3 regions of the Streptomyces sp. NPDC003023 genome follow, and region 1 is predicted to be linked to each of the others. Evidence: riboswitches for the same ligand, from Rfam matches in the RefSeq annotation. Region 1 holds a riboswitch; each other region holds the start of a gene.

What was found. Region 1 has a riboswitch for cyclic di-AMP ahead of ACFYV1_RS00325 (M23 family metallopeptidase). Riboswitches for the same ligand answer to the same signal wherever they lie in the genome.
Region 2: another riboswitch for cyclic di-AMP. It lies ahead of ACFYV1_RS29975 (C40 family peptidase); the one in region 1 lies ahead of ACFYV1_RS00325 (M23 family metallopeptidase).
Region 3: another riboswitch for cyclic di-AMP. It lies ahead of ACFYV1_RS32220 (transglycosylase family protein); the one in region 1 lies ahead of ACFYV1_RS00325 (M23 family metallopeptidase).

Annotation. Positions count from the first base shown of each region.
Region 1 covers NZ_JBIAPL010000001.1:90,378-100,899, reverse strand. The annotation lists gene ACFYV1_RS00355 (thymidine kinase) at 1-382, opposite strand, end outside; gene ACFYV1_RS00350 (alkaline phosphatase family protein) at 422-1,618, opposite strand; gene ACFYV1_RS00345 (DUF5998 family protein) at 1,615-2,199, opposite strand; gene ACFYV1_RS00340 (GNAT family N-acetyltransferase) at 2,237-5,563, opposite strand; gene ACFYV1_RS00335 (HPr family phosphocarrier protein) at 5,794-6,075, shown strand; gene ACFYV1_RS00330 (GntR family transcriptional regulator) at 6,227-6,904, opposite strand; gene ACFYV1_RS00325 (M23 family metallopeptidase) at 7,119-7,913, opposite strand; cyclic di-AMP (ydaO/yuaA leader) riboswitch at 7,926-8,084, opposite strand; gene ACFYV1_RS00320 (M16 family metallopeptidase) at 8,325-9,692, opposite strand; gene ACFYV1_RS00315 (M16 family metallopeptidase) at 9,710-10,522, opposite strand, start outside.
Region 2 covers NZ_JBIAPL010000012.1:94,405-102,223, forward strand. The annotation lists gene ACFYV1_RS29965 (ATP-dependent Clp protease proteolytic subunit) at 70-708, shown strand; gene ACFYV1_RS29970 (hypothetical protein) at 716-1,024, shown strand; cyclic di-AMP (ydaO/yuaA leader) riboswitch at 1,353-1,525, shown strand; gene ACFYV1_RS29975 (C40 family peptidase) at 1,529-2,005, shown strand; gene ACFYV1_RS29980 (ATP-binding protein) at 2,403-2,834, opposite strand; gene ACFYV1_RS29985 (8-amino-7-oxononanoate synthase) at 3,054-4,199, opposite strand; gene bioB (biotin synthase BioB) at 4,345-5,520, shown strand; gene ACFYV1_RS29995 (adenosylmethionine--8-amino-7-oxononanoate transaminase) at 5,513-6,802, shown strand; gene bioD (dethiobiotin synthase) at 6,958-7,671, shown strand; gene ACFYV1_RS30005 (VOC family protein) at 7,677-7,819, shown strand, end outside.
Region 3 covers NZ_JBIAPL010000015.1:64,840-75,361, reverse strand. The annotation lists gene ACFYV1_RS32250 (winged helix-turn-helix transcriptional regulator) at 1-82, shown strand, start outside; gene ACFYV1_RS32245 (VOC family protein) at 193-999, shown strand; gene ACFYV1_RS32240 (exopolyphosphatase) at 1,017-1,946, opposite strand; gene ACFYV1_RS32235 (DUF501 domain-containing protein) at 1,943-2,479, opposite strand; gene ACFYV1_RS32230 (septum formation initiator family protein) at 2,499-2,978, opposite strand; gene eno (phosphopyruvate hydratase) at 3,079-4,365, opposite strand; gene ACFYV1_RS32220 (transglycosylase family protein) at 4,679-5,341, opposite strand; cyclic di-AMP (ydaO/yuaA leader) riboswitch at 5,345-5,523, opposite strand; gene ACFYV1_RS32215 (transglycosylase family protein) at 5,794-6,732, opposite strand; gene ACFYV1_RS32210 (cytochrome P450) at 6,940-8,193, opposite strand; gene ACFYV1_RS32205 (nucleoside triphosphate pyrophosphohydrolase) at 8,190-9,194, opposite strand; gene ACFYV1_RS32200 (SurA N-terminal domain-containing protein) at 9,215-9,865, opposite strand; gene ACFYV1_RS32195 (hypothetical protein) at 10,025-10,315, opposite strand; gene ACFYV1_RS32190 (LamG-like jellyroll fold domain-containing protein) at 10,328-10,522, opposite strand, start outside.

The DNA of each region.
Region 1 (10,522 bases):
GCGAGCCGGGGAAGAGCTTGGACCGGAAGTCGGTGGTGATACCGAAGGCGAAGACGTCCAGCTCCAGGTCGTCGACGACGCGGGCGAGTTGGTCGATCTGTTCGGGGGCGAGGAACTGCGCCTCGTCGGCGATCACGTAGTCGCAGCGGCCGCCCTTCGAGAAGCGGTCGACGAGAAAGGCGTAGAAGTCGAAGCCCTCGGCGGCCTCGACGGCGTCGGTGACGAGGCCGAGACGGGAGGAGAGCTTGCCCTCCCCCGCCCGGTCGTCACGGGTGAAGATCATGCCCTGCAGACCGCGCGCGGACCGGTTGTGCTCGATCTGAAGAGCGAGGGTGCTCTTCCCGCAATCCATCGTTCCGGAGAAGAACACCAGCTCGGGCATGGGAATGCAGAGACCTTTCGGGTCTGGGCTGAAAGGGGGTCAGGAACGTACTTCGAGGAGTGGTACGAGCTGTTCGGCGGGGGTCATGGAACCGTGCATGCCGACCATCGCCGACTCGTTCGGTTCGTTCACGGAGGCGATGACGACCACGTCGTCGTGGGCGGCCGCGACGACGTCGCCGATCCGCCCGTACACCCGCTCGTCGATCCGGGGGCCGAACCAGCCGGCGTCGATCGCCTCGTCCCGGCTCGCCACCCAGAACTGTTCTCCCAGCACCTCGCGCCAGACGGTGAGCACGTCGTGCTCCGCGCCCGGCACGGCGTAGACATGGCGTGCCCTGCCCTCGCCGCCGAGGACGGCGACGCCGGCCCGCAGCTCCCAGTCCTCGTCGAAGTCGATACGGGACTGCTCGTCGAACGGGACGTCGATCATGCCGTGGTCGGCGGTGACGTACAGGGCGGTGCGCGGCGGAAGCTGGTCGGCGAGCCGCTCGACCAGCCGGTCCACGTACATCAACTGGCCGCGCCAGGCGTCGGAGTCGATGCCGAAGCGGTGCCCCTTGCCGTCGACCTCGCTGTAGTACGTGTAGACCAACGACCGGTCACCTGCGGCGAGTTGTTCGGCGGCGAGGTCCATGCGCTCCTCGCCGGTCAGCCGGCCGTGGAACGAACCGCCGCTGAGCGCGACCTTGGTGAGCGGGGTCTGCTCGAACGCGGGCGACGACACCTGGGCGGTGTGCACGCCCGCGCGGTCCGCCAGCTGGAAGACGGTGGGGTACGGCTGCCACGCGTGCGGCGCGGTCCACGGCTTCCAGCGCAGCTGGTTCATCAGTTCGCCGGTCTCAGGATTGCGCACCGTGTAGCCGGGCAGGCCGTGGGCGCCGGGCGGCAGACCGGTTCCGACGGAGGCGAGCGAGGTGGCGGTGGTCGCCGGGAACCCGGCGGTGACGGGTGCTCCCGTACCGCCGCGTGACGTGCCGAGGAGCGAGGTCAGGTACGGCGCCTCCTCGGGGTGCGCCCTGAGCTGCTCCCAGCCGAGGCCGTCGATGAGGAACACGCAGTTCCGGTCGGCGGGCGTGAGCTCCGGGATCGACTGCGCGAGACCTGGCACCCCCTGGCCCGCCGCAAGGGTCGGGAGCAGGTCGGCGAGGGAGCCGCTGCCGTACTCGGGCGCCGGAGCCGCGTACACGTCGAGCGTCACGGGGTCGTCCGGCCACACCGCGGGCTGGGCCGTCAACGCGTGGCTGCCGTGGCTTCGGAGAGCGCCTGGGCGAAGACCAGGGTCTGGCGGACGGTGTCGGGGCCGTCGCCCGCCTCACTGACCCGCAGGCTCAGGTCGTCGGCGGTGGAGTTGCCCGTGTAGCCGTGGTCGGCGTCGCAGTTCGGGTCGCCGCAGGCGGCGGGCTCCAGGTCGAGGCGCGAGACGGCGCCCCAGCCGATGGTCAGCACCACCTCGCGGGGCAGGGTGCCGGGCGTGTACGACTCCGGATTGGCGACCACGCGGCTGACCACGACCGACGAGATCCGGCCGAGCTTGACCGACTCGGTGGAGGTAGTCGCGTACGGGGTCGGAGACCCGGAGTCCGCGGCCTGCTCGTCGGTGTGGCTGACGATGAAGCGGTTCGCCGTCAGGACGAGGACGGTGACATGGCGGCGGACCTCGTTCGCGTCGAACGTGGTCTCCTGATGGACGAGGTACGACGCGATCGGCTCACCGCCGACAGCGGCCTCCACCGCCTCGGCCACGAGTGCCGGGTAGTAGCCGCTGCGCTCGATCGCCGTGCGCAGCCCCTGGGTCGTCGTACCGGTCTTCGCCATGCGGTCCATCCTACGGGCCCGCGAAGGGCCCAGGTGCTCAGTAGCTCGGGAGCCGGCGGGGCCCGAGATCGTTCCGGGGCGGTGGTGGGGCGAGCCGTACGGACGCGTCCAGCACGCTGAGACCGTGCTGGGCGACGACGACCGGTTCCAGACCGATCCCGACCACCTCCGGGTGGTCGTCCATCAGCCGTGACACGCGCAGCAGCAGGTCCTCCAGCGCCGACGTGTCGACCGGCGCGGAGCCGCGCCAGCCGAAGAGGAGCGGCGCGGTGCGAATGGTTCGGATCAGCTCCGCCGCGTCGCGGTCGGTGGCGGGCACGAGCCGGTGCGCCGTGTCGCCGAGCAGTTCGGAGGCTGCGCCGGCCAGGCCGAAGGACAGGACGGCGCCGACGGCCGGGTCGATGGCGGCGCGCACGACGGTGTCCACGCCGCGCGGCACCATCGCCTGGACCACGGGCTGCAGCTCGGCCGGCTTGCCGAGCGTCTCCGTCAGCTCGCGGTACGCCTGGCGCAGCTGCGTCTCGTCGGCCAGATCGAGCCGCACGCCGCCGAGGTCGGCGCGATGGCGCAGGTGGGGGGCCGTGGTCTTCAACGCGACGGGGTAGCCGAGGCGTGCGGCCGCGTCCACGGCGGCGTCGGGGCCGGGCGCGGGGAGCGTCGGCCGTACGCGGACGCCGTAGTGCGCGAGGAGCGTGTGCGCGTCGGCGGCGGCGAGGGTGAACCCTCTGGGGTCCGCCGCCGCCCCGAGGATCCGCTCGATGTGCGCGGCGGCGCCGGCCTCGTCGATGTCGTCGTAGGCGGGCACCCGGCCGGGCTCGGCGGCCTGCCTGCGCCACTGGGCGTATCTGACGGCCTCGGCCATCGCGCGCACCGCCCGCTCAGCGGCCGGATACGCGGGGATCCGGCGCGCGTCGGCAACCGGGTCGCCGTCCGCCGCGGGGGCGCGCCCGCCCCGGCCGGGCTCCCCCGCTGCCTCGGCCGCGTCCCGGCCAGGGCCGTCCGTCGGCGTCGCACCGGCGGGGCCAGGCACCTCACCGGGCCCGGACGCGGACCCGGACACCGACGTCCCCGACACCTCACCGGGCCCGGGCCGGGACGCTGTGAGGCCGGGCCTGCCGGCTGAGGTTCCCTGCGGCGCGGTGCCGCCCGCCCGGCTCACAGGCTCAGGCAGGCTCCCACCCGTACAAGCCTCCGTGGCGGGGGCCCCGGCCGAGAACGGTGCATCGTCGGGGACCGCCCTGCCGGACGCGGACCGGCCCGCATCGCCCTTCTGCGGCGCGCCGGAGGAAGCTCCGTGCGGCGGGACGCCGCCCGCCCGCTCCGGGAGCACGGAAGGTTCCCCGGCCGACGGCTGGGTGCCGCCCGGCACCGCGCGGTCCCCCGCACGTGCGGAGTCCTCGGCGGCGTCCGCACGCGACGGGTCCGCGAAGCCGGACGCGCCTTCGGGCGACGAACCGGACGGGCCCGACGGGCCGGACCCGCCGCCGGGCGAGGGCCGCGGAGCCGTACTGGAGGCTGCCGCGAGCGCTTCGGCCAGGGCGCCCATCTCGACGTGGACCACCGCCACCGGCTTCGCCGGCGCCCTGGCCGCCGCGTCCCGCAGAGCCGTGGCGAGGACCTCTCCGTCTCCCGACTCCGTCACGCCGTTCTCCCCGACCCATGGGATCGCCGTCACCACCACCGCGTCGCAGGCGTCGTCCACCAGCGCCTGCGCGAGCGCGGCGCGGAAGTCCGCGGGCGTGGCCGCCGTCGTGAGGTCGCGCGGTGGAAGCGGGCGCAGGCCCTCCGTCAGGCAGGCGTCATAGGTGAGCAGTCCCAGGGACTCGGAGTTGCCGAGGATCGCGACCCGCGGCCCGCTCGGCAGGGGCTGCCCCGCCAGCATCAGACCCGCGTCGACGAGCTCCGTGACGGTGTCGACGCGGATGACGCCCGCCTGGCGCAGCAGCGCGCCGACCGTCGCGTCCGGGATGCGGGTGAACGGCACGGCGTGCCCCGGCGGCGCACTGCCGCTGTGCCGCGCGCCCTTGACCACCACGACCGGCTTGACCGCGGCCGTGCGCCGCGCGAGCCGGGTGAACTTGCGCGGGTTGCCGATCGACTCGAGGTACATGAGGACGACATCGGTCTGCGGGTCCTCGTGCCAGTACTGCAGGAAGTCGTTGCCGGAGACGTCGGCGCGGTTCCCGGACGAGATGAAGGAGGACACGCCCGCGCCACGCCGGTGGAGCCCGGACAGCAGCGCGATGCCGATCGCGCCGGACTGGGTGAACAGACTGATCCGTCCGGGAGCCGGTGCCTGTGGCGCCAGAGAGGCGTTGAGCCGGACGGTGTCGGAGGTGCTGATGATCCCGAAGGAGTTCGGCCCGATGATCCGCATCCCGTACGAACGGGCGTGCCGTACAAGTTCGCGCTGGCGTTCCCGTCCGGCGGGGCCGCTCTCCGCATACCCGGCGCTGAGCACCACAAGGCCCTGGACGCCGTGCTCGCCGCAGTCGGCGACGACGTCGGGCACCCGTTCGGCCGGTACGGCGACGATCGCCAGGTCGACGGGCTCTTCGATGTCGGCGACCGTGCGGACCGCGGGCACGCCGTCGATCTCGCCGCGTCCTTCCGGGAACGCGCGGTTCACCGCGTACACCCGGCCCGTGAAACCTGCTCCCAGGAGGTTGCGCAGGGCCGTGCGGCCGACGCCGCCGGGCAGCCGGCCGGTTCCGACGACGGCCACGGAGCCCGGCGCGAGCAGGCGCTGGACCGAGCGGGCCTCCGCGCGCTGCTCGCGGCCGCGCTGCACGGCGACGGACTCCTCGGTCGGTTCGAGGTCGAGGGTCAGATGGACGGATCCGTCCTCGAAGCTGCGCTTCTGGGTGTACCCGGCGTCCCGGAACACCTTGATCATCTTGTTGTTGGCGGGCAGCACCTCCGCGGCGAACCGCCGGATGCCGCGCTCGCGGGCGACCGCCGCGATGTGCTCGAGGAGGGCGGAGGCGACGCCGCGCCCGTGGTGGGCGTCCTGGACGAGGAAGGCGACCTCGGCCTCGTCGGCGGGGGCGCTCGCGGGCCGCCCCTGCGCGTTGATCCGGTCGTAGCGGACGGTGGCGATGAACTCGCCGCCCACCGTGACCGCGAGACCGACCCGGTCCACGTAGTCGTGGTGTGTGAACCGGTGGACGTCCTTGTCACTGAGCCGCGGATAGGGGGCGAAGAAGCGGTAGTACTTCGACTCGTCGGAGACCTGCTCGTAGAAGCTGACCAGCCGGTCGGCGTCCTCCGTGGTGATGGGCCTGATCCGGGCGGTGCCGCCGTCGCGCAGCACCACGTCTGCTTCCCAGTGAGCGGGGTAGGCGTGCTCCTGCGAGGTCTGCATGAGGAAAGCCTACGGCGCGCCCACGGGTCGCGGAGGCTGTTGCCGACGGGCAGTCTGAGGAGGCGTACGGGCGGTCCGCCCCTTGCGGGAACCGGCGAGGAGCGCCTGCCGGACCCCGCCGGGGGCGCCCGCCGCACCCGTCGAGGAGCAGTGGTCGAAGCCGACGGGGAGCACGCCGGGACACATGAGAGACTGGTCTAGACAACCACTGAGACTTGAAGGGCAACACCATGGCTGAGCGCCGCGTCAATGTCGGCTGGGCCGAGGGCCTTCACGCCCGCCCCGCGTCCATCTTCGTCCGCGCCGCGACGGCTGCCGGCGTCCCCGTGACGATCGCCAAGGCCGACGGCAACCCGGTCAACGCGGCCTCCATGCTCGCCGTGCTCGGCCTGGGCGCTCAGGGCGGCGAGGAGATCGTCCTCGCTTCCGACGCCGACGGTGCCGAGGCCGCTCTGGACCGCCTCGCCAAGCTGGTGACCGACGGTCTCGAGGAGCTCCCCGAGACCGTCTGAGCGAAGCGGGCCGTTGCCCGCCCTCTTTCGCGACCGAGCCGCGGTGCCCCGAATTCGGAGCACCGCGGTTCCGCTTTCCAGGAATCCGAAAACGGCGAGAGAAACAGAAAAGGGCCCATCAAAGCACGCCCTCTTTTGTATACGCCTCCTGTTAATTCCGGCCGCTCGCGGTGTTTACGTCATGTTGCGAAGTCCTCACCAGCACGCGGCGCCGCAGCCGGTGCGCGCCGGCGGAACGCTCCGCGTGCAGGGCGGTCAGCGTGCGCGCCCGCTCCGCGTCCCCGCGCGCCACGGCGTCGACGATCGCACCGTGCTCGGCCCACGCCTCGACCGGCGTGACCGACTGCTCCACCGCGTACATCCAGGCGATCTTGTGCCGCAGCTGGGTGAGCAGCGCGGTGAGCCCCGGGCTGCCGCAGGACTGGGCGAGCGTCTCGTGGAACCAGCCGCCGAGGGACCGCAGATCCTCGCCCTGACCCCGGCGCGCCCGCTCCTGACCCAGCCTGACCAGGCCGCGGAGCACCTTGAGGTGCGCCTCCGTACGGCGCTGCGCCGCCCGCGCCGCCCCCAGCGGCTCCAGCAGCATGCGGACCTCCAGGAGGTCGGCGGCCTCCCGCTCTGTGGGCTCGGCGACACAGGCGCCCGCGTGCCGGCGGGTCACGACGAACCCCTCGGACTCGAGGGTGCGCAGAGCCTCGCGCACCGGGACGCGGGAGACTCCGTAGCGCCGGGCCAACTGCTCCTCCGTGAGCCGGCCGCCGCACTCGAAGACACCGGAGACGATGTCGTCGCGGATCGCCGTGCATACCGAGCGCGCGGGAATACGCATGACCGAACCTCCGTCCTGATCCGAGCAAAACGCAGCCGATTGACGCGTGTTCCCGTGACTCTATTGCAGTTCCCGCGGTTTCCCGAAGGCAGCCGGAAATTCATGGGGATCTCTCGGCCACGACCGCGATCACGGAACGGCGGAAACGGATCGGAATGCGCCGAAGGTCCCCGGCGTGAACGCCGGGGACCTTCGCAAGACGTGTTCGCGGGCGTCAGACGTTGACGCCGTGGGAGCGCAGGTACGCGACCGGGTCGATGTCGGAGCCGTACTCGGCGGTGGTCCTGGCCTCGAAGTGCAGGTGCGGTCCGGTCGAGTTGCCGGTCGAGCCGGAGAGACCGATCTGCCGGCCGGGCGTGACCTGCTGACCGACGACGACGCTGATGGACGACAGGTGACCGTACTGGGTGTAGGTACCGTCGTTCATGCGGATCACCACGTTGTTGCCGTACGCGCCGCCCCAGCCGGCCTCCACGACGGTTCCGGAGCCGACGGCCACGACGGAACTGCCGGAGGCGGCACGGAAGTCGACGCCGGAGTGGCTGCCGGAGGACCACAGCGCACCGCCGGCCCGGTAGCCGGTGGTCACGAAGGAACCGGCGACGGGGAGCTGGAAGGAGTTCAGCCGCTTGCGCTCGGCCTCGCGGGCCGCGCGCTCCTTGGCCTCGCGGAGCTCCTTGGCGCGGGCTTCCGCCTTGCGCCTGGCCTCCGCCTTGGCCTCTGCCTCGGCCTTCGCCCGGGCTCGCGCCTTGGCAGCGGCCTCCTCCGCCTCCCGCTTCTGGGTGGCGGCCTGGTCGGCTATCTCGTCGGCGAGCGACCCCATGGAGATGATCTGGGTGAGACCGGTGTCCTCCACGGAGAGGGCTTCGGTGTCGGCGGCGAGCGCCGGGGAGGCGAGGGTTCCGATGACGCCGGTGGTGGCGAGGGCGGCGACGCCGGCCAGGTTCGCGCTCCTGCGCGTCAGGCGGCTCGGGGCACGATGCTTCCCGGTGGCACGGGTGAACGCCATGAAGGGGCTGGTCCTTTCCTTCCTTCTCGCCTACCGGGTTAGCTGACGGGTTCGGAGCAGGAAGGTCTCCTACGGATGCCTCCGGGCGAAGGCGTCCGATTCACCCCAGGGACTGAGTGGGTCCCCGGCTCCCCAGGCTCGCGCCTGACGGGGACTCGGCGATGACTGTCCGATGCCGCGGGCGCGACGATCTCCAGGCGGACAGCCGGACCGACGCTAGGCATCGGCATCGCCGATCGCCAAACGGACAGGCCGTTTTGTAGCGCATGCCACAGGGCAGACACACCATCTCCACCACGAAACGGACATAACGCAGAACCCCGGCAAACGATTCGAAGCCGGGGTCCTGTTTGTGTGTTGCGTACCGTTCTGTACCGCCGGTTGCCGGGGCAGTCGGCGGACGGCTCTCAATCAGCCCGTGACAACGGTCACTTCACCGATACCGAGCGCCTTGACCGGCTCCTCGATCTGTGACGCGTCGCCGACCAGGACCGTCACCAGACGGTCGACGGGGAAGGCGTTGACGGCCGCCGCCGTGGCCTCCACCGTGCCCGTCTCCGCAAGCCGTACGTACAACTGGGCCTGGTAGTCGTCCGGGAGGTGCTGCTCGACCTGGTCGGCCAGCGTGGCGGCGACGGACGCCGCGGTCTCGTACTTCAGCGGAGCGACGCCCACGAGGTTCTGCACGGCGACGTCACGCTCGGCGTCGTCGAGTCCCTCGGCCGCGAGCGTGCGCAGCACCTTCCACAGGTCGTCGAGCGCCGGGCCGGTGTTGGGCGTGTCCACGGAACCGCTGATGGCCAGCATCGAGGCGCCCGAGCCGTCCGGCGCGGAACGCAGCACCTGACCGAAGGCGCGCACACCGTAGGTGTAGCCCTTCTCCTCCCGCAGCACCCGGTCGAGGCGCGAGGTGAGAGTGCCGCCGAGGCAGTACGTACCGAGCACCTGGGCCGGCCAGACGCGGTCGTGGCGGTCCGCCCCGATACGGCCGATGAGCAGCTGCGTCTGCACCGCCCCCGGGCGGTCCACGATGACCACCCGGCCGGTGTCGTCGGCGCTGATCGCCGGCACGGGGCGCGGGTCCGCCTTGTCGCCCGTCCAGGTGCCGAGCGTGTCGCCGAGGACGGCGTCGAGGTCGACACCGGTGAGGTCTCCGACGACCACCGCGGTCGCGGTCGCGGGGCGCACATGTGCCTCGAAGAAGGCGCGTACGGCGGCCGCGTCGATCCGGGCCACCGTCTCCTCTGTGCCCTGCCGCGGACGCGAGACCCGCAGCGAGGCCGGGAAGAGCTCCTTGGAGAGCTGCTTGGCGGCCCGGCGGCCCGGGTTGGCCGTCTCGTGCGGGATCTCGTCGAGGCGGTTGCGGACCAGCCGCTCGACCTCCGCCGTGTCGAACGCGGGAGCGTTCAGTGCCTCGGCGAGCAGGCCGAGGGCCTTCAGCAGCCGCGACGCCGGGACCTCGAGGGACACCCGCACGCCCGGATGATCCGCATGCGCGTCCAGGGTGGCGCCGCAGCGCTCGAGCTCCGCGGCGAACTCCTCCGCGGAGTGCTTGTCGGTGCCCTCCGACAACGCGCGGGCCATGATCGTGGCGACTCCGTCGAGCCCCTCCGGCTCGGCGTCCAGCGGGGCGTCGAGAGAGAGCTCGACGGCCACCACCTGCTGTCCGGGGCGGTGGCAGCGCAGCACCGTCAGGCCGTTGTCCAGCGTGCCGCGCTCGGGAGCCGGGAAGGCCCAGGGCCGGGCGGTTCCCGGAGCCGGCTGCGGGTGGAAGTCCATGGTCACGGCAGCGTCGCTCACTTGTCCGTCCCCTCGTGCTCGTTCTCGTCGGCCGCTTCGGTCTCTTCCGCGGCGACCGGTTCGTAGACCAGCACCGCCCTGTTCTCGGGGTGCAGGCGCGCCTTGGCCACCGCCCGCACCTCCTCCGCGGTGACGTCGAGCACCCGCTTGACGGCGGTGAGCGCCAGCTGCGGGTCACCGAACAGCACCGCGTAGCGGCACAGTTCGTCGGCACGGCCGGCGACGGTGCCGAGGCGGTCCAGCCACTCGCGCTCGAGCTGCGCCTGAGCGCGCTCCATCTCCTCAGCCGTCGGGCCCTCCGCCGCGAACCGGGCCAGCTCCTCGTCGACGGCCGCCTCGATCCGAGGCACCTCGACGCCGCCGGACGTCTTGACGTCGAGCCAGCCCAGCGACGGGGCGCCGGCCAGCCGCAGCAGACCGAAACCGGCCGCCACGGCGGTCTGGTCGCGACGCACCAGACGGTTGTGCAGCCGGGAGGACTCGCCGCCACCGAGGACGGTGAGCGCCAGGTCGGCGGCGTCGCACTCGCGTGTGCCGTCGTGCGGCAGACGGTAGGCGGCCATCAGCGCACGGGCCGGGACCTCCTCGACGACCTCCTCCCGCAGCTGGGCGCCGATGTTCTCGGGCAGCGTGCCGTCGCGCGGCGGCTGCTTGCCGTCGTGGGACGGGATGGAACCGAAGTACTTCTCGATCCAGGCGAGCGTCTGCTCCGGGTCGATGTCGCCGACGACCGACAGCACCGCGTTGTTGGGCGCGTAGTACGTACGGAAGAAGGCACGGGCGTCCTCGAGGGTCGCCGCGTCCAGGTC
Region 2 (7,819 bases), on a different contig from region 1:
TTCTAACGCCCTGTACATCCTGTACATTTTTTACAGAGCGAGAGCCGTCAGACCGAGGAGAGGCACGCCGTGAACCGACCTTCCGCCCGCCATGTCCTGCCGGAGTTCACCGAGCGCACGTTCTCGGGAACGCGCACCGTCGACCCGTACTCGAAGCTGATGGAGGAGCGAATCGTCTTCCTGGGGACCGCGGTCGACGACACCGCGGCGAACGACGTCATCGCGCAGCTGCTGCACCTCGAGTACACGGCCCCCGACCAGGACATCTGCCTCTACATCAACTCCCCCGGCGGATCACTCAGCGCGATGTCCGCCATCTACGACACGATGCAGATCGTCACCTGCGACGTGGCGACGACATGCCTCGGCCAGGCGGTGTCGACCGCCGTCACCCTGCTCGCCGCCGGCGCGCCCGGGAAGCGCATGGCCCTTCCGGGCGCGCGCATCGTCATGCAGCAGCCCGCGTACGAGGAGCCGTTGCGCGGACAACCCTCCGATCTGGAGATCCACGCCGCGGAGTTGCTGCGACTGCGCGAACAACTCGCCGGAATGCTCACGCGCCACACCGGCCGGAGCCCGGAGCGCATCGCGGCCGACCTGGAGCGGGACAAGATCTTCGACGCCCCCGCCGCCAGGGAGTACGGCCTGATCGACCACGTCGTCGCGAGCCGCAAGATGCCGACCACGCCGCCGCACGGGGGCCGGTGAGCACCGGATGCTGCCGCCGGAACTGCCCTCACTGCCCGCGCTGACCCGCGCGGAGGCCGAGTTCGTCGACGCCTACCTCGAAGTCGTCGACCTGCTCGGCCGGATCAACCCGGTCCGCGGCCACCACACCTATGGAGCACTGCGCGCCGCGCAGGCGCTGGTCGGGCGGGCCGCCGCCCTCAAGGACGCCCTGACGCTCATGCACATACGGGGCGAGAACGAGGTGTACACGCACACGCTCACCGAGGCACTGCGCGTCCTGGACGGTGAACGCCGGGCGAAACGCGTGACCATTCCTCCCGGTCAGACGAGCTGACGGTCGTTCCGCGGCTGTCAACCGCCGACGGGGTAGCGGTATTTGTCCCCCGTTCGGTGGAGCTTCCCCGAAGTTGTTGCGTGTCGCAGGACTTGCGCCGCGCAACCACCGATCTGGCCCAATGGGCCGCTTCGTCGCTGGTACGACGATGCTTCCGGGACACGCGGGAAGCGGCCCCACAGCCCTGCCCACCCGAAAGGTCCAGTCGTGATCGGCTTCACAAAAGCCGTTTCAACTCGGAAATCGGACATGGGTGGGTAACGATCCGTGGGACGACAAGCCCCCGCCACCTTGACGGGGCGGTCCGGGCGGACGCTGAGTCCTGCCGCCGCACCGGATGCCTGGTCGACAGAAGTGCACCGGCAGGAGTGGAGGACCCGAGCAGTACGGCGCGTCCGGCGATCTTGGACACGCCTCGGGGTGAAGCCGCTGCGGCGGCCGGGCGTCTTCGCCGGTCCGAACCCGACAGGTCATCCTTCACAGGCGGCTGACGAAGGGTTGCGCATGACTGCGCAGATGCATCTCCCGCTCCTGTTCTCGCGGGCGGGCGCCGTATCGGCACTGACCATCGCCGCCGTCGGCGGCACCGTCCTCGCTCCGGGCAGCACTGCCGAGGCGTACGCGATCAGCAGCTACGCGAGCAAAGCGCTCAAGGTCGCGGCGTCGAAGCAGGGAGCGCCGTACCGGTACGGCGCCACCGGACCGAACCGCTTCGACTGCTCCGGGCTGACGCTCTATTCGTACAAGAAGGCGGGCAAAATACTGCCTCGTACGGCCCAGCAGCAGTACAACCGGACCCGCCATGTCTCCGCCGGCAACAGACAACGTGGCGACCTGGTCTTCTTCCACTCCGGCGGTGCCGTGTACCACGTGGGCATCTACGCCGGTCATGGAAAGATCTGGCACTCGCCCAAGACGGGCGACGTGGTCCGGTTGGCCAAGATCTGGACGCGGAGCGTCAAGTACGGCCGCGTGAGCTGACACACCGCCGCCGCCGCTGAGCTGACGTCCGGTCAGCACGCCGCCGACCGGACGAGCAGAGTCGCGCCGAGCATGGTCAGCGCCTTCCAAAGACGCCTTGGACGGCGCGGGGTGCGCGGCCCGCGCAACCACCGCCCTAGCCGGTCGAGGCCGCCGTCGAGCCCGCTCGCGCCGGTCGCGTCCTGTCGCGCCCCCGGAGTGCGGCGTGCACCGGGCGGTCACCCCGCACCGCGACGAGCTGGCGCGCCGGCCGTCCGGGCCCTGATGCGCGGCATGTTCGGCAGGGGCCGGTGCCGGGCAGGGAAGGCCCTGCCGTGAAGCGACCGCCCGTCCGGTCGGGACATGCGGTGGCCGTCCGCCGTCACGCGACGTTTCCGTCCGCAGTGGCCGCGCGTTGTCAGTTCTGTACCGGAACCGACCAGGGCAGCGCGATCCAGACGGTCTTGCCGCCCTCCGGGGTGGGCGTCACGGAGAGCCGGCCGCCCCGCTCCGCCGTGAGGGTGCGGATGATGACCATGCCCCTGCCGTTGTCCTGGCGCACGGCGGCGGGCAGCCGCCGAGGCCAGCGCGGATGGCTGTCGGTGACTCCGATGCACAGTTGCTCGTCGCGCTCCAGGCGCAGGTCCACCGTGAACGTCGGGGACTGCCCGAAGGTGTGCTGCACCGCGTTGGTGGCCAGTTCGGACACGATCAGCCGCACCGTGTCCACGGCATCGGCACAGGGCTCCAGCCCCCATTCACAGACGGTCTCCGTGACGTATCTCCGTGCGGTGGCAACCGACGCCGGATCACTCGGCAGAGTGATGGACGCTTCTTGGTGGTCTGCCATGGCGGCGCTGTCCCTTTCCCACCGGGCCGGCTCCGACTCGTAGCGGATGAAACGCGGGAACGGCCACGGATTACGCTTCCGCGTCAGACTGCCACTTATCGTGCTTCAGGGTCGGTGATCCACCAGATACGTACATATCTGTCGCTCGATGCGGTGAACTCTGCTACGGACGACCGTATTTACGGCCCCTGGAACGGGGCCCGGAGAGCGCCCGTCGCCTCAACGGGCCGGGGCGGTCGCGATGATCGTGGCGACCGCCGTGTCGATCTGCTGCTCGGTGAGATCCGCCCTGGCGGTGAGCCGGATCCGCGAGATCCCGTCGGGCACCGACGGGGGCCTGAAGCATCCGACGACCAGCCCCGCGTCCCTGCAGTCCGCCGCCCAGCGCAGTGCCGTGTCCGCGGAGGGCGCCTGCACGGAGACGACCGCGGCGTCAGGCCGGGCAGCGGTCAGCCCGGCGTCCGTCAGGCGACGGTGCACAGTCGCGGCCACTTCGCGTGCCCGCCCGGCGAGCCCGGGCTCGCGGCGCAGGATCCGCAGGCTCGCGAGCGCCGCGCCGGCCGCCGCGGGTGCCAGTCCGGTGTCGAAGATGAACGTGCGCGCGGTATTGACCAGGTGCTCGATGACGCGTGCCGGGCCGAGGACCGCGCCGCCCTGACTGCCCAGGGACTTGGACAGCGTCAGTGTGGCGACGGTGCCGCGCGCGCCGGCGAGCCCGGCGGCGTCGAGCGCGCCGCGACCGCCCCTGCCGAGGACCCCGAGTCCGTGCGCGTCGTCGACGACGAGCGCCGCGCCGTACTCGCGGCAGGCCTCGGCGAGACCCGGCAGGGGTGCGGCGTCTCCGTCGACGGAGAAGACCGAGTCGGTGACGGCGACGGCACGGCGGCCGGGATGCGCGTCGAGCGTCTTGCGCACCGCTTCGACATCGCTGTGCGGGACGACGGCCGTCTCGGCCCGCGAGAGCCGGCAGCCGTCGACGATGGAGGCGTGGTTGCCCGCGTCGGAGACGACGAGGGCGTCGCGGCCGCTGAGCGCGGTGACCGCGGCCAGGTTGGCGGCGTAGCCGGAGGACAGCACGAGGGCCGCCTCGAAGCCGCAGAAGTCGGCGAGTTCACTCTCCAGTTCGGCATGGAGTTCGGTGCTGCCCGTGACGAGGCGGGACCCGGTGGCCCCCGCTCCCCAGCGGCGGGCCGCCCGCACGGCGCCCTCGGTGACCTCGGGCCGACGGGTGAGCCCGAGGTAGTCGTTGCTCGCCAGATCGAGGAGATCGCTGTCCGCGGCGCGCGGACGCAGTGTGCGGACCAGGCCGGCGCGCTCCCGGCGGCGCGACTCCTCGTCGATCCAGTCGAATGGATCCTGCGGCATGCTGGTCCGCTCCTTTTGTAGGCAGCGGACAGACCCTAGCTCGATGCGGGCGAGCGTCGGGTGTGGCCATGCACACACCTTGAAACGCCCCTGTTGTGGAGTTCCTCCTTGGCCGAGGCACGTGCCGTACGCAAGGATCTGCGCCATGGACCTCCTGAACACGCTGGTGGAGAAGGGCTTGCGGCGCGAGCTGCCGACCCGCGAAGAAGCGCTCGCCGTGCTGGCGACCTCCGACGACGATGTGCTCGATGTGGTGGCCGCTGCCGGCAAGGTGCGCCGGCAGTGGTTCGGACGGCGGGTGAAGCTCAACTATCTCGTCAACCTGAAGTCCGGCCTGTGTCCGGAGGACTGCTCGTACTGCTCCCAGCGGCTCGGGTCGAAGGCGGAGATCCTCAAGTACACGTGGCTGAAGCCCGAGGAGGCGTCGGAGGCGGCGGCCGCGGGTGTGGCCGGCGGTGCCAAGCGGGTCTGCCTGGTGGCGAGCGGGCGCGGCCCGACGGACCGGGACGTGGACCGCGTCTCGAAGACCATCGAGGCGATCAAGGGCCAGAACGAGGACGTCGAGGTGTGCGCCTGCCTCGGCCTGCTCTCCGACGGTCAGGCCGAGCGTCTGCGCGACGCGGGGGCCGACGCGTACAACCACAACCTGAACACGTCCGAGGGGACGTACGGGGACATCACCACCACCCACACCTACGCGGACCGCGTGGACACGGTCAACAAGGCACACGCCGCCGGACTGTCCGCGTGCTCCGGGCTGATCGCCGGCATGGGCGAGAGCGACGAGGACCTGGTCGACGTCGTCTTCGCGCTGCGCGAGCTCGACCCGGACTCCGTCCCGGTGAACTTCCTGATTCCCTTCGAGGGCACCCCGCTCGCCAAGGAGTGGCACCTCACCCCGCAGCGGTGTCTGCGCATCCTCGCGATGACGCGGTTCGTCTGCCCGGACGTGGAGGTCCGGCTGGCCGGCGGGCGCGAGGTGCATCTGCGCTCGATGCAGCCTCTCGCGCTGCACCTGGCCAACTCGATCTTCCTGGGCGACTACCTCACCAGTGAGGGCCAGGCCGGCAAGGCGGACCTGGAGATGATCGCCGACGCCGGTTTCGAGGTGGAGGGCACCGACACCACGACCCTGCCCGAGCACCGCGGGACGGCCGGCGGCGGCTGCGGTTCGGTGTGCGGCGAAGGCGGCGAAGGCGGTTGCGCGGACGACACGGCGGCCCAGGCCACTGCGGCACCGGCGGTTCCGGCAGCCGCCCGTACCGATCTCGTCGCGGTGCGCCGCCGGGGCGCCGGCACCGATGTGGCGCCGAATGCCTGAGTTCGCCCCCGACGAACTGCGTGCCCTTGACCGGGCACATGTCTGGCACCCGTACGGCCCGATGCCGGGCCGTACGGACCCCCTCGTCGTCGAGTCGGCCGCCGGGGTGCGCCTGCGGCTCGCCGAGGAGGTCCACGGACAGCGCGAGCTGATCGACGGCATGTCGTCGTGGTGGTCCGCGGTGCACGGCTACAACCACCCGGTGCTCAACGCGGCGGTGACCGAGCAGCTGGGGCGGATGAGCCATGTGATGTTCGGCGGACTCACCCACGAGCCGGCCGTCCGGCTGGCCACCCGGCTGGTGGACATCACGCCGGAGCCGCTGCGGCACGTCTTCCTGTGCGACTCGGGCTCGGTGTCCGTCGAAGTCGCGGTGAAGATGTGCCTGCAGTACTGGCGCTCGGTGGGCCGCCCCTCCAAGCAGCGACTGCTGACCTGGCGCGGGGGCTACCACGGCGACACCTGGCAGCCGATGGCGGTGTGCGACCCGGACGGCGGGATGCACCAGCTGTGGCAGGGCGTCCTGCCCCGGCAGATCTTCGCGGAGGCGCCACCGGCCGACTACGAGGAGTCGTACGCGGCCCATCTGCGTGAGCTGATCGCCCGGCACGCGGACGAGCTCGCGGCGGTGATCGTGGAGCCCGTGGTGCAGGGGGCGGGCGGCATGCGCTTCCACTCCCCCGAGTACCTGCGGGTGCTGCGCGAGGCGTGCGACGAGCACGGGGTGCTGCTGGTCCTCGACGAGATCGCGACCGGCTTCGGCCGGACGGGGAAGCTGTTCGCGTCCGGGCACGCCGGGATCGCGCCCGACGTGATGTGCCTGGGCAAGGCCCTGACCGGCGGCTATCTGTCGATGGCGGCGACGCTGTGCACACCGCGGGTGGCGGAGGGGATCTCGCGCGGCGAGGTCCCGGTGCTGGCCCACGGTCCGACGTTCATGGGGAACCCGCTCGCCTCGGCCGTCGCCTGCGCGTCGATCGACCTGCTGCTCGGGCACGACTGGCAGCAGGAGGTCGAGCGTGTCGGGAGGGGACTGCGCGAAGGCCTCGCGGAGGCGGTGGAGCTGCCCGGCGTGAAGGACGTCCGGGTCCTCGGCGGCATCGGCGTCGTCCAGCTCGACCACGAGGTCGACATGGCCGCGGCGACGGAGGCGGCGGTCCGCGAGGGCGTCTGGCTCCGCCCGTTCCGCGACCTGATCTACACGATGCCGCCGTACGTGACGAACGACGAGGACCTGGCCCGGGTGGGCCGCGCGGTCCTCGCGGCCGTCGCGGCGGGGTGACGCGCGGGACGCGCCGCGGGCGCGGCAGGTTGCCGCCGCGCCCGCGGGCGCGGCGGCAGAGTCCCCGGTGAGCAGGGCCGGCGGCGGGTGGAGCCGCGTGGAGCGGGGACCGGGGCGGACGTCCCCGGTGGAGCGAACGAAGGGCGGGCAAGCACATGGCAGTGATCGTCGTCACCGGGACGGGTACCGAGATCGGCAAGACCGTCGTCACCGCGGCCGTCGCCGCGGCGGCTCTCGCGGCGGGCCGGTCCGTCGCGGTGCTGAAGCCCGCGCAGACGGGGGTCCTGCCGGGTGAGGACGGCGACGTCGACGTGGTGGCGCGGCTCGCCGGCGACGTCACACGGGCCGAACTCGCGCGCTTCCCCGACCCGTTGGCACCTGCCACCGCCGCCCGGCGGGCCGGACTGCCTCCGGTGCGGCCGAGGCAGGTGGCCGAGGCCGCGGCCGAACTGGCGGCCCGGCACGATCTGGTGCTGGTCGAAGGCGCGGGAGGCCTCCTCGTACGCCTCGACGACAGCGGTGCCACCCTCGCCGACGTGGCCGTCGAACTGGCCGCGCCGGTGCTCGTCGTCGCCCCGGCCGCCCTCGGCACGCTGAACATGACCGCGCTCACCGCGGAGGCCCTGCGCGCAAGGGACTTGACGCAGCTGGGCGTCGTGGTCGGGAGCTGGCCGGGCGAGCCGGATCTCGCCGCGCGCTGCAATCTGGCGGATCTGCCGGAGGCGGCGGGTGCGCCACTGCTGGGGGTCGTGCCCGAGGGGGCCGGCGCGCTCACGCCCGTCGAGTTCAGGGGGCGCGCCACCGCGTGGCTGGCGCCGGGCCTCGGCGGCCGGTGGGATGCGGAGGCGTTCACCGCGGCCGTAGGCTGACGGCCATGCGCGCCAGGATCGACGAGATCGTCTTCGACTGCCACGACCCGGCCCGGCTGGTGCGTTTCTGGGCCCAGCTTCTCGGCGGCGACCCGGTGGACCGCTCCGACGACTGGTCGTACGTCGATCCACCCCTGTTCGTACGCAT
Region 3 (10,522 bases), on a different contig from region 1:
GCTCAACGAGGCGCTGGCGCCGCTCGGCGCCTGGGGCCGGGAGCACGTCATCGGCTCTGCGGCGGCGACACCGGTCGGCTGACGCGTACGGTGCGGGCTCGGCCGGGTCACCGCGCGAGGGCCCGGGCACGGTGACAGGCTGACACGCAGCACCCCGGACAGAACCGGGGAAACCCGGAGAAAGGGATTCGCGTGATCACCACTGACTTCGTCCCCGGCTCTCCCGCCTGGATCGACCTCGGCGCTCCCGACATCGACGCCGCCGCCGACTTCTACGGTGCCGTGTTCGGCTGGCAGGCCCAGTCCTTCGACGAGGAGATGAGCGACTACAAGGCCTTCCGCCTCGACGGCAGGACGGTCGGAGCGGTCGGACGGCTCACCGAGGAGGGCGCCCGCTCCGCCTGGATGATCTACTTCAACACCCGGGACATCGAGGCCACCGTCAAGGCCGTCGAGCAGGCGGGCGGCTCCGTCCGCACCCCGCCGTCCGAGGTGTCGGAGGAGGGCCGGTTCGCACAGCTCACCGACCCGCAGGGCGCCCAGTTCGCCGTCTGGCAGGCGGGCAGCTACCCCGGTATGCAGGCCGCCGACGGCCCCGGCAGCCTCGGCTGGGTCGAGCTCTACACCACCGACTCGTCCGCCGCGCAGAGCTTCTACGGCACCGTCTTCGGCTGGACCGGTCAGGACATGGAGCTCCCGGGCGGCGGCGGCACGTACACGATGCTGACGCCCGAGGACTGTCCCCCCGAGCGGATGTTCGGCGGCGTCATGGCGGTTCCGGACATGTTCGCGTCCGGTCCGGCGCACCCGTACTGGCACCCCGTCTTCGGCTCGGCGGACTGCGACGCGACGGTGGCCCTCGTCCGGGAGAAGGGCGGCTCGGTCTCGATGGGTCCCGAGGACGCGGAGGGCGTCGGCAGGCTGGCGGTGTGCACGGACCCGGCCGGGGCGGAGTTCGTCGTCCTCACCCCCTCCCCGGCTCCCCCCGCCGCGTCCTGACCGGCGACGCCGGACGCCTAGCCGGCGACGCTGAACGCGATGCCGTCGAGGATGTCGTGTTCGCTGACGACCACCTCGCGGGCGCCGACCCGCCGCATGACCGTGAGCAGTACGAGCGCCCCGGCCGCGATCACGTCGACCCGGCCGGGGTGCATCACGCCGATCGCCGCGCGCTCGTCGTGCGTGGAGTTCAGCAGCATGGTGGTGACCTCCTCGACCTGCTCGTAGGAGATCCGCGAGTGGTGGATGGCCTCGGAGTCGTACGCCTCCAGGCCGAGCGCGATCCCGGCGACGGTGGTCACGGAGCCGGCGAGCCCGACGAGGGTGCGGGCCTGCCCGATGGGCACGGTCTTCTCGACATCGTCGAGGGCGGCCTCGATGTCGGCGGTGACGGCGGCGATCTGCTCCGGCGTCGCCGGGCTGCCCGGCGCGTGCCGCTCGGTCATCCGTACGCAGCCGATGTCGACGGACCGGGCGGCACGGGCGTGGTCCTCGCCCACCACGAACTCGGTGGACCCGCCGCCGATGTCCACGACCAGGTAGGGCCGCTCGAGGTCGAAGCGGCCGTCGAGGGAGTTCGTCGCACCGGTGAAGGAGAACTCGGCCTCCTGGTCACCGCTGATCACCTCGGGCTCCACACCCAGGATGTCGCGGACGCCGGCGACGAACTCGTCGCGGTTCTCGGCGTCACGGGACGCGGACGTGGCCACGAAGCGGAGGCGGTGCGCGCCGTGCTCCTTGATCGCGGCGGCGTACTCGCGGCAGGCCGCGAACGTCCGCTCGAGTGCCTCAGGGGCGAGGCGGCCGGTACGGTCCACGTCCTGCCCGAGGCGGACGATGGTCATCCGGCGGTCGAGGTCGACGAGCTTCCCCGTGGCGGGGTCGACGTCGGCGACGAGCAGGCGGATGGAGTTGGTGCCGCAGTCGATGGCGGCGACGCGGGTCATTCGGCGTCCTTCCCCGGTGCGCACGGCGACACGCACGGCCCCTTGGCCCACCACTGCGGCAGCATCGCGATCGCCTCGTCGCCCAGCGGGTTCACGCCGGGTCCGGCCGCCAGCGAATGGCCGACCAGGACGTGCAGGCACTTCACCCGGTCCGGCATGCCGCCCGCGCTGGGGAAGCCCTCCAGCACCTCGATGGCGTCACGGCGGGCGATGTAGTCCTCGTGGGCGGCCCGGTAGGCGGCGGCCAGTTCCGGGTCGGCGGCCAGGCGCTCGGTCATCTCCTTCATGACGCCGTTCGCCTCGAGCGTGCCGATCGCGGAGGCCGCCCGCGGGCACGTCAGGTAGTACAGCGTCGGGAACGGGGTGCCGTCGGGGAGCCGCGGTGCGGTCTCCACGACGTCGGGCTGCCCGCACGGGCAGCGGTGCGCGATCGCGCGCAGACCGCGCGGCGGCCGGCCGAGCTGCTCCTTGAACGCGGCGATGTCCGCGTCCGTCGGCTCGGTGGGTTCGGTGGTGGGAGGAGGGGTTTCCATGCCTGCCTTGTTCGCTGACTTACTTCTGCGGTTCGTCGGCGTGATCCACGCCGGTCCATACGTTGGAGTACCACGGCCGGTCGGCCGCGCCACCCTCTTCGCGCTGCTGCTCGGCGGCCTCGGAGTCGATCACGGTGTAGCCGGTCTCCCCCGGGAGCACGTAGTGCAGATGCTCGCGGGCCAGCCGCCGGATGTACATGTCGTCCTGGAGACGCGCCTTCTCGTCCTTGAGCCGCTCGACCTCCCGGCGCGCCTCGTCCATCAGACGTTCCTGCTCGGCGATGTCCGCCCGCTGGGAGACGTACTGGCGCATCGGGTAGGCGAGTGCGACGACGAGCGAGCACACGACGAGGGCGAGGAAGGCGGCACGTCCGGTGAGCCGGGAGCGGCGGGCCTGGCGGCGGTTCTGGGACCGGTAGACGCGCGCGGCGGTCTGCTCACCGAGCAGCCGCAGCCTGGTCGCGGTGGAGAACCGGTCGGCCTCCGGCCTGCGCGCCATCCTCTCGCCTCCCCTTCACATGCCTACGTCCCCGGACACGGTACGGGACCGCGGCCGGGGACGTACGTACGACAGGGCGTCAGCCGGAGATCGCCTTCGCTCAGCCCTCGTACTTGAACCGCGGGAAGGCGCTGCGGCCGGCGTACACCGCGGCGTCGTCGAGGATCTCCTCGATGCGGAGCAGCTGGTTGTACTTGGCGACGCGCTCGGAGCGGGCCGGGGCGCCGGTCTTGATCTGGCCGCAGTTGGTGGCGACGGCCAGGTCGGCGATGGTGACGTCCTCGGTCTCGCCGGAGCGGTGGGACATCATGCACTTGAAGCCGTTGCGCTGGGCGAGCTCGACGGCGTCGAGGGTCTCGGTCAGCGAACCGATCTGGTTGACCTTGACGAGCAGGGCGTTCGCGGCGCCGTCCTCGATGCCGCGGGCGAGGCGCTCCGGGTTGGTGACGAAGAGGTCGTCGCCGACGATCTGGACCTTGGTGCCCAGCTTGTCGGTCAGGACCTTCCAGCCGTCCCAGTCGTCCTCGAACAGCGGGTCCTCGATGGAGACCAGCGGGTAGGAGGCGGCGAGCTCCTCGTAGTACTCGGTCATCTCGGCGGCCGAGCGGGACTTGCCCTCGAACTCGTAACTGCCGTCCTTGTAGAACTCGGACGCGGCGACGTCGAGCGCGAGCGCGATGTCCTTGCCCGGGGCGTAGCCGGCTTCCTTGATGGCCTCGAGGATGAGGTCCAGGGCGGCGCGGTTGGAGTCGAGGTTCGGCGCGAAGCCGCCCTCGTCGCCGAGGCCGGTGGAGAGGCCCTTCTGCTTCAGGACCTTCTTGAGGGTGTGGTAGACCTCGGTGCCCCAGCGCAGGGCCTCGGAGAAGGACTCGGCGCCGATCGGCGCGATCATGAACTCCTGGATGTCCACGTTGGAGTCGGCGTGCGAGCCGCCGTTCAGGATGTTCATCATCGGAACGGGCAGCAGGTGCGCGTTCGGGCCGCCCAGGTAGCGGAAGAGCGGCAGGTCCGAGGCCTCGGCGGCGGCGTGCGCCACGGCGAGGGAGACACCGAGGATGGCGTTGGCCCCGAGGGAGGACTTGTCCGGCGTGGCGTCCAGGTCGAACATCGCCTGGTCGATCAGGCGCTGCTCGGTGGCGTCGTAGCCGACGAGCTCCGGGCCGATCTGCTCGATGACGGCGAGGACCGCCTTCTCGACACCCTTGCCCTGGTAGCGGTTCTGGTCACCGTCGCGGAGCTCGAGAGCCTCGAACGCACCGGTGGATGCGCCGGACGGAACTGCAGCACGACCCGTGCTGCCGTCGTCGAGGCCAACCTCGACCTCGACCGTGGGGTTGCCTCGGGAGTCCAGGATTTCCCGGGCTACGACGACGTCGATGGACGGCACGAGCATCTCCTTCTGGGATGTGACGCGAGAAAAGTGCAGAGGTCTGCTTGGCCTTGCGGCAAGAGCCTAACCGCCTCGGGGGCAAAGGCCGGCCGATGCCCGCCCGCTGGGACGAAAAAGGGCATCAAGACTCCCGCGGCCGGACAAACAGGGCTTTACCTACCTGCGGGTAACCGCTCTTGGGCCGTTCCGGCCCGCTACGGACCGAGCCCCGGCCCGGCGTGTACGGGGGAAGGTACGCCGGACCGGGGTGCTCGGATCCCGTTTCGCACGGGCGGGGTGACTCCGCGGCCGCCGGACCGCGGAGGGGGTGTCAGCCGAGGTGGAGCCGCTGACCCGGGTGGATCACGTCGGCGTCCTCGACGATGTCCTTGTTCAGCTCGAACAGCTTCTCCCAGCCGCCCTTGACCTTCTCGGCCTCGGCGATGCTGCTCAGGGTGTCGCCGGCCTCGACCGTGTACTCGCCGTCGCCCTTCTGGAAGGACTTCGCCTTCTTCTCCGGGGCCGGGGCCTCGGCGCGCTCGGAGCGCGTGGTGGGCGCCTCGGCACGCTTCTGGGCCGGCTGGGTGGGCTCGGCGTCGGCGGAGCCGGTGGCGGGGGTGGCGTTGGACAGGCCGACACCGCAGCTCGGCCAGGCGCCCTTGCCCTGGCCCGCCAGGACCTTCTCGGCTATCTCGATCTGCTGCGCCTTGGACGCCAGGTGGGCGTTCGAGGCGTACGCGGTGCCACCGAACGCGGCCCAGGTCGAGCTGGAGAACTGCAGGCCGCCGTAGTAGCCGTTGCCGGTGTTGATGGACCAGTTGCCGCCGGACTCGCACTGGGCGACCGCGTCCCATTCGGAGACGGTCGCGGCGGACGCGGAGCCGGCACCGAGGACCGGGGCGGCGATCGCGGCGCCGGCGACACCGGCGAGCGCGACGAGACGGGTGATCCTGGACGGGCGGCGGTGCTTGGCCTTGCCGGTGGAACGCAGCATGGAACTTCTCCTCACCGACGCCTGCGAGGTGAGCTGTCGGGTTCGGGCCGTGAGTGCCCGGCCGCGCGGTCCCGCGCGACTTAACCCCCAGCCGGTTCCGGTGCTTCGGTCTTCTCGATCCGAACGTCCGGCGCCGGCGCTTACCTTGGGTCCCCCGCTCCTGCCTTCGGCGCTCTGAGCGACGAGTGTTCCCCCCGACCGACGGCAGGATTCGGCGTATCGGTCGACGGTGCCCGCGGTGGCGAGCGGTTCAGACCGTAAACGCACCGCTCCCCGATGTTCAAAGTCGAACATCGGGGAGAAAGTACTCGAACCGGACACTCCAAGATGTCCGTTTTCGCAGGTGGGGGGCGGAGTGGCCGAATTCGCCGGGCGATTTGCTCCAGTTGAGACAAAGAGACCCTTGTCTCACTCGAACAGAACGGACATATGGCGATCAAACCACCCGCGAACTATCCCTGGTTCAGACCCAGATCGAGGCTCTGACCGGGCAGGATGAGGTCGGGGTCGGCGCCGACCGTCGCCTCGTTCGCCTCGTACAGGGCCGGCCAGCCTCCGGTCACCCCGTTCTCGGCGGCGATGTCGCACAGGTTGTCGCCGGGCTGAACGGTGTAGACACCGGGATCCGTCACCCCGTCCACCCCGGTGCGCCCGGAACTGTCACTGCGTGAGGCATGACGACCGTTGTCGCGCTCTTCGCCCGCATTGCCGGTTTCCGTCTCGTCCCCGGCCGGTGCGCCGCGGTGCCTGCCGGTGCCGTCCGTCACCTCGTCCGTCGCCTCGTCCGCAGGCGCCGTCCCCGAGGTGCCGTCGTCCGCGCCGGGAGCGGTGGGCTCGACCGGGGCGGCCGCGTCGCCATCCTTGGGCGCCGGCTCGGCGGTGGCGTCATCGGACGGCTGCGAGGCGTCCGCGTCCGGAGTGCCGGATTCGCCCGACGTGTCCGCGGTGTCGTCGGCGGTCCCGCCGTCCTCCGTGCCGGTCGGCCCGGCCGTCGGCGACGGGTCCGTCGACGGCTCGCCGGACGGCGCGTCGCTCTCCTGCGGCAGGGGGAGGATGCCGGGGTCGACACCGGTGTCCATGCCGTCGTCCTGCAGCCCCGCGAGCGGTCCGCAGGCGGGCCACGCCGCGGGCCCCTCGGCGGCGAGCACCTTCTCGGCGACCGCTATCTGCTGCGAGCGGCTCGCGAGGTCGGCGCTGGGCGCGTACGCGGTGCCGCCGTAGGCGGACCAGGTCTCCTGCGAGAACTGGAGTCCGCCGTAGAAGCCGTTGCCGAAGTCGGCGCTCCAGGCCCCTCCGCTCTCGCACTCCGCGACGCGGTCCCAGGTGCTGGCGTCCGCCGCGGATGCCGCACCCGCGCCGAGCAGCGGAATGGCGATTGCCGAACCGGTCACCCCTGCCGCGACGATGAGGGCCGGAGCCTGGCGGGGTCGGCGGTGTCGTCCGTTCCCGGAGAGCATGCGGTTGCCTTTCACGTGACAGCGGTGGACCCGTCGGCCTGCTGACGCCTGCCGAGTCGACGGTGAACGTAGTCGCATTCGAACGCGAGTCACAAGTCGATGCAGCGGAGATCACGTGAAAGTCACAGAATTGACGAGGCGTCAGTTTGTTTGGATGGTGAACTCAACGGGCAGAGTGCGCAATCCGCGCATGATGAGCCCCCCACGCCACCTCAAATCGGCCGGATCACCCGCAAGCCGCAAGTCCGGCATTCTGCGGAGCAGAGTGGCCAGCGCGGTCTGCCCCTCGAGCCTGGCGAGCGGTGCGCCGAGGCAGTAGTGGATCCCGTGCCCGTACCCCAGATGCTGGTTGTCGCTCCGTGACAGATCGAGCGTGTCCGGCGCGTCGAAGCGCTCCGGATCACGGTCGGCGGCGGCGAGCACGACGAGCACGGGATCGCCGGCCGCGATCCGCTGCCCGCCGACGGTGAGCGGCTCGGTGGCGAACCGCCAGGTCGCGAGCTCCACCGGCCCGTCGTAGCGGAGCAGTTCCTCGACACCCGTCTCCAGCAGCCCGTGCTCCCCCGCGGCCAGCGACGTCTGCAGGCGCTCACGCTGCTCCGGGTTGCGCAGCAGCGCGTAGACACCGTTGCCGATGAGATTGACGGTGGTCTCGAAGCCGGCGAAGAGAAGGATGAAGGCCATCGCGGCGGCCTCGTTCTCCGTGAGGTGCTCGCCGTGGTCGGACGCCTTGATGAGGCCGGAGATGAGGTCGTCGCCGGGCTGCTCCCGCTTGCGGTGGATCAGCTCCGCGAGGTATCCCCGCATCTTCTTCACGGAGCGGGCGACCCCGCCGCGCGGCCCGCCGCCGTGCCGGATCATCATGCCCGCCCAGTCGCGGAAGTCGTCCTGGTCCTCCGGCGGGACGCCGAGCATGTCGCAGATCGCGTAGATGGGGAGCGGGAAGGCGAACTCGTGGATCAGGTCCGCGGTCCCCTTCTCCGCGAAGGAGTCGATGAGCCGGTCCGTCAGCTCCTGCACGCGCGGCGCGAACTCGGCCACCCGGCGTGGCGTGAACGCCTTGGAGACGAGCCGGCGCAGCCGGGTGTGGTCCGGCGGGTCGATGTTCAGCAGATGCGTCATCAGCTCTGCCTTGCGCTCGCCGGGAATGCCCGTCTTGCCCTTGGCGTGCGCGGGTTCGGCGTGGTGCGCCGGGTTCTTCGACAGCCGCTGGTCGGCCAGCGCCTGCCGGGCGTCGGCGTAACGGGTCACCAGCCACGCCTCCACCCCGCTGGGGAGCCGGGTCCGGTGCACGGGCGAGTGCTCGCGCAGCCAGGCGTAGGCGGGATACGGGTCGGTCGCGAACTCCCAGGTGAAGAGTTCGGGGGCCGGGTTCGGGTCGTTCGGGGCGTTCACCCCTCGACGTTACCGGCCGCGTCCTGCCGCTCCGTCGCCCGGATCGCGTCACGGTACGCGCGGGCCGCGGCCCGCAGCGCCGCCTCGGGGTCGACGCCGTCCGCCTCCGCGCGGGCGGCGAGGGCGAGCAGCTCGTAACCGATGCCCCCGCCCTTGGGGAGGGGGACGTCCAAGGCCGCCGTACGGACCCGGGACGCGAGCTTCGCCGCGAGGGCGAGGCCCGGCTGGCCGAGCGGGACGCCGTCGGTCACCGACTCGCGCTGCTTCTCGATCGCCTTGGTGCGCAGCCAGTGCGCCTTGACCTCCTCGGGTGTGGAGGCGGTCTCCTCGCCGAAGACGTGCGGGTGCCGGTGGATCAGCTTCTCCACGATCGTGCCCGCCACGTCGTCGACCGAGAACGGCTCCGCCCCGTCCTCCGGGCGGCCCTCCTCCGCGATGCGCGCGTGGAAGACGACCTGGAGCAGCACATCGCCCAGCTCCTCGCGCAGCTCGTCGCGGTCACCGTCCTCGATGGCCTCGACGAGCTCGTACGCCTCCTCGATGGCGTACTTGGCCAGGCCCTTGTGCGTCTGCTGCGACGACCAGGGGCAGGCGCGCCGGATGCGGTCCATGACCTCCACGAGGTCGAGCAGCCGGGCTCCCGGCAGGTCGTACGCGCCGGGAAGCAGTTCCAGGTCCGGCATCCGCACCCGGCCGGAGCCGCCGAGGCGGGCCAGGCCGTCGGTCAGTGTCGTCTCGCCCTCCCCCGAGGCCAGCACCACGACCGTGCGGCCGCCCTCCGCGCAGTAGTCCACGAGCTCCTGCGCGCCAGGCTCCGCGTGCTCCACGGTGATACCCGCGTCACGGAGGTACGACAGCTGCCGGTGGGCGGCGTCGCCGCACACCACCCGGTCCGCGGCGTGCAGCGTCCGCCACGCGGGCCAGGACAGCAGTCCGGGCGCCACGCGGTGGCTGGCGGTGAGCAGGACGATACGGCCGGCGGCGGGTGCTTCAGTGGTCACACCCCCGAACCTACAGCGCGCTACGCACCGGCCGGGGCGGGCTCCTCGCCCTGGGACACCTGTGTGATCCAGGGCGCCTTGTACGCACCGAGCTCGAGCTTCTGGTCGTCCCAGGCGCCGTAACGCGGGTTCACGTCGATGTCCAGGGACTTGGCCGCGGCGGTGAACGTCTCGTTCAGCTTCTGCTGGCCCTCGGGGCTGTTCTCCGCGCCGATCGCCGTCGCGATCTTGCCGACCAGGATGTCGCGGCGCACGGCGGCGTCGAGCTGGTCCGGGGCGATGCCACGCTGCTGGAGGTACATGGCGGCGAGCTGCTCCTCGCCCATCGCCTGCTCCACCAGCTTGCCGCGCTCGTCCTGGATCTCCCGGCGGTTGACGCTCACCCCGGCGTCGTCGGCCGCGCGCTGCACGACACGGTCGACGATCAGGTCGTACAGCTTGGCGCGGCCGAGCTGTCCGGTGTCCCTGATCAACTGCGCGGACTGCGGCGAGGCCTGCTGCGCGTCGCGCACGTCCTGGACCTTCGCCTGGACGGCGGACACCTCGATCCGCTCTCCGCCGACAACCGCGGCGGCCCCCGGGTGGGCCTGACTGCCGCAGGCGGCGAGGAGCGGCGCGGCGGCGATGAGCGCGGCGGAGACGGTGAGCGCGGTGCGACGACGGCGGTGCAAAGGAGCCTCCTGGCGTGATTGTGCTTCGGTGCACAAGGCCTTGCGGTGATCGATGTTAGGCAGTCTCAGTGGTGTGGGCCACTGATTCGCCAAACGATTCGCCGAACGGTCCGGATGCGGTGGGAGTGGTGCCGGACCGCAGCACCGCCCCACCCCGGGTCACCTCGCTGTCCTCAGGTCGCTGACCATCTCTGCCAGATCGTTCGGCATCTGGGATGCCACCGCGGCGGCGGCACTCAGAAAGACACGGACTGCCGAGCGCAGCTCGTCCAAGGTGTGTCCGTCCTCCAGGACGTCCGCGACCATGGACAGGGGCGTCACGATCTCGATCTCCACAGCGTCAGGAAGAGCGTCGAGGTAGACGTCGTCGTCCGTCAGCACCAGGTCGACGACGCGGCGTGCTGCCTCCCGGAACGCCTGTTCGTCCCGGATACCGGTCCATTTCGTCACTCGGGCCCCTCCCTACGGCACTTCGTCCCGATAGTCGATCGCCATCGAGTCCAGGCGTGGCATGCAGCTCTCTCGGCAGGGGGTGGCCTCGGACCCGTGTGCGTCCCCACCGGATTTCAGGCCTCGTACCCTGACCGCCTCCATCTTCCCCCCGAGCAGTCCGCCCGGGCCTTCGGCCTTCTCGGCGAGGATCAAACACATCGCCTC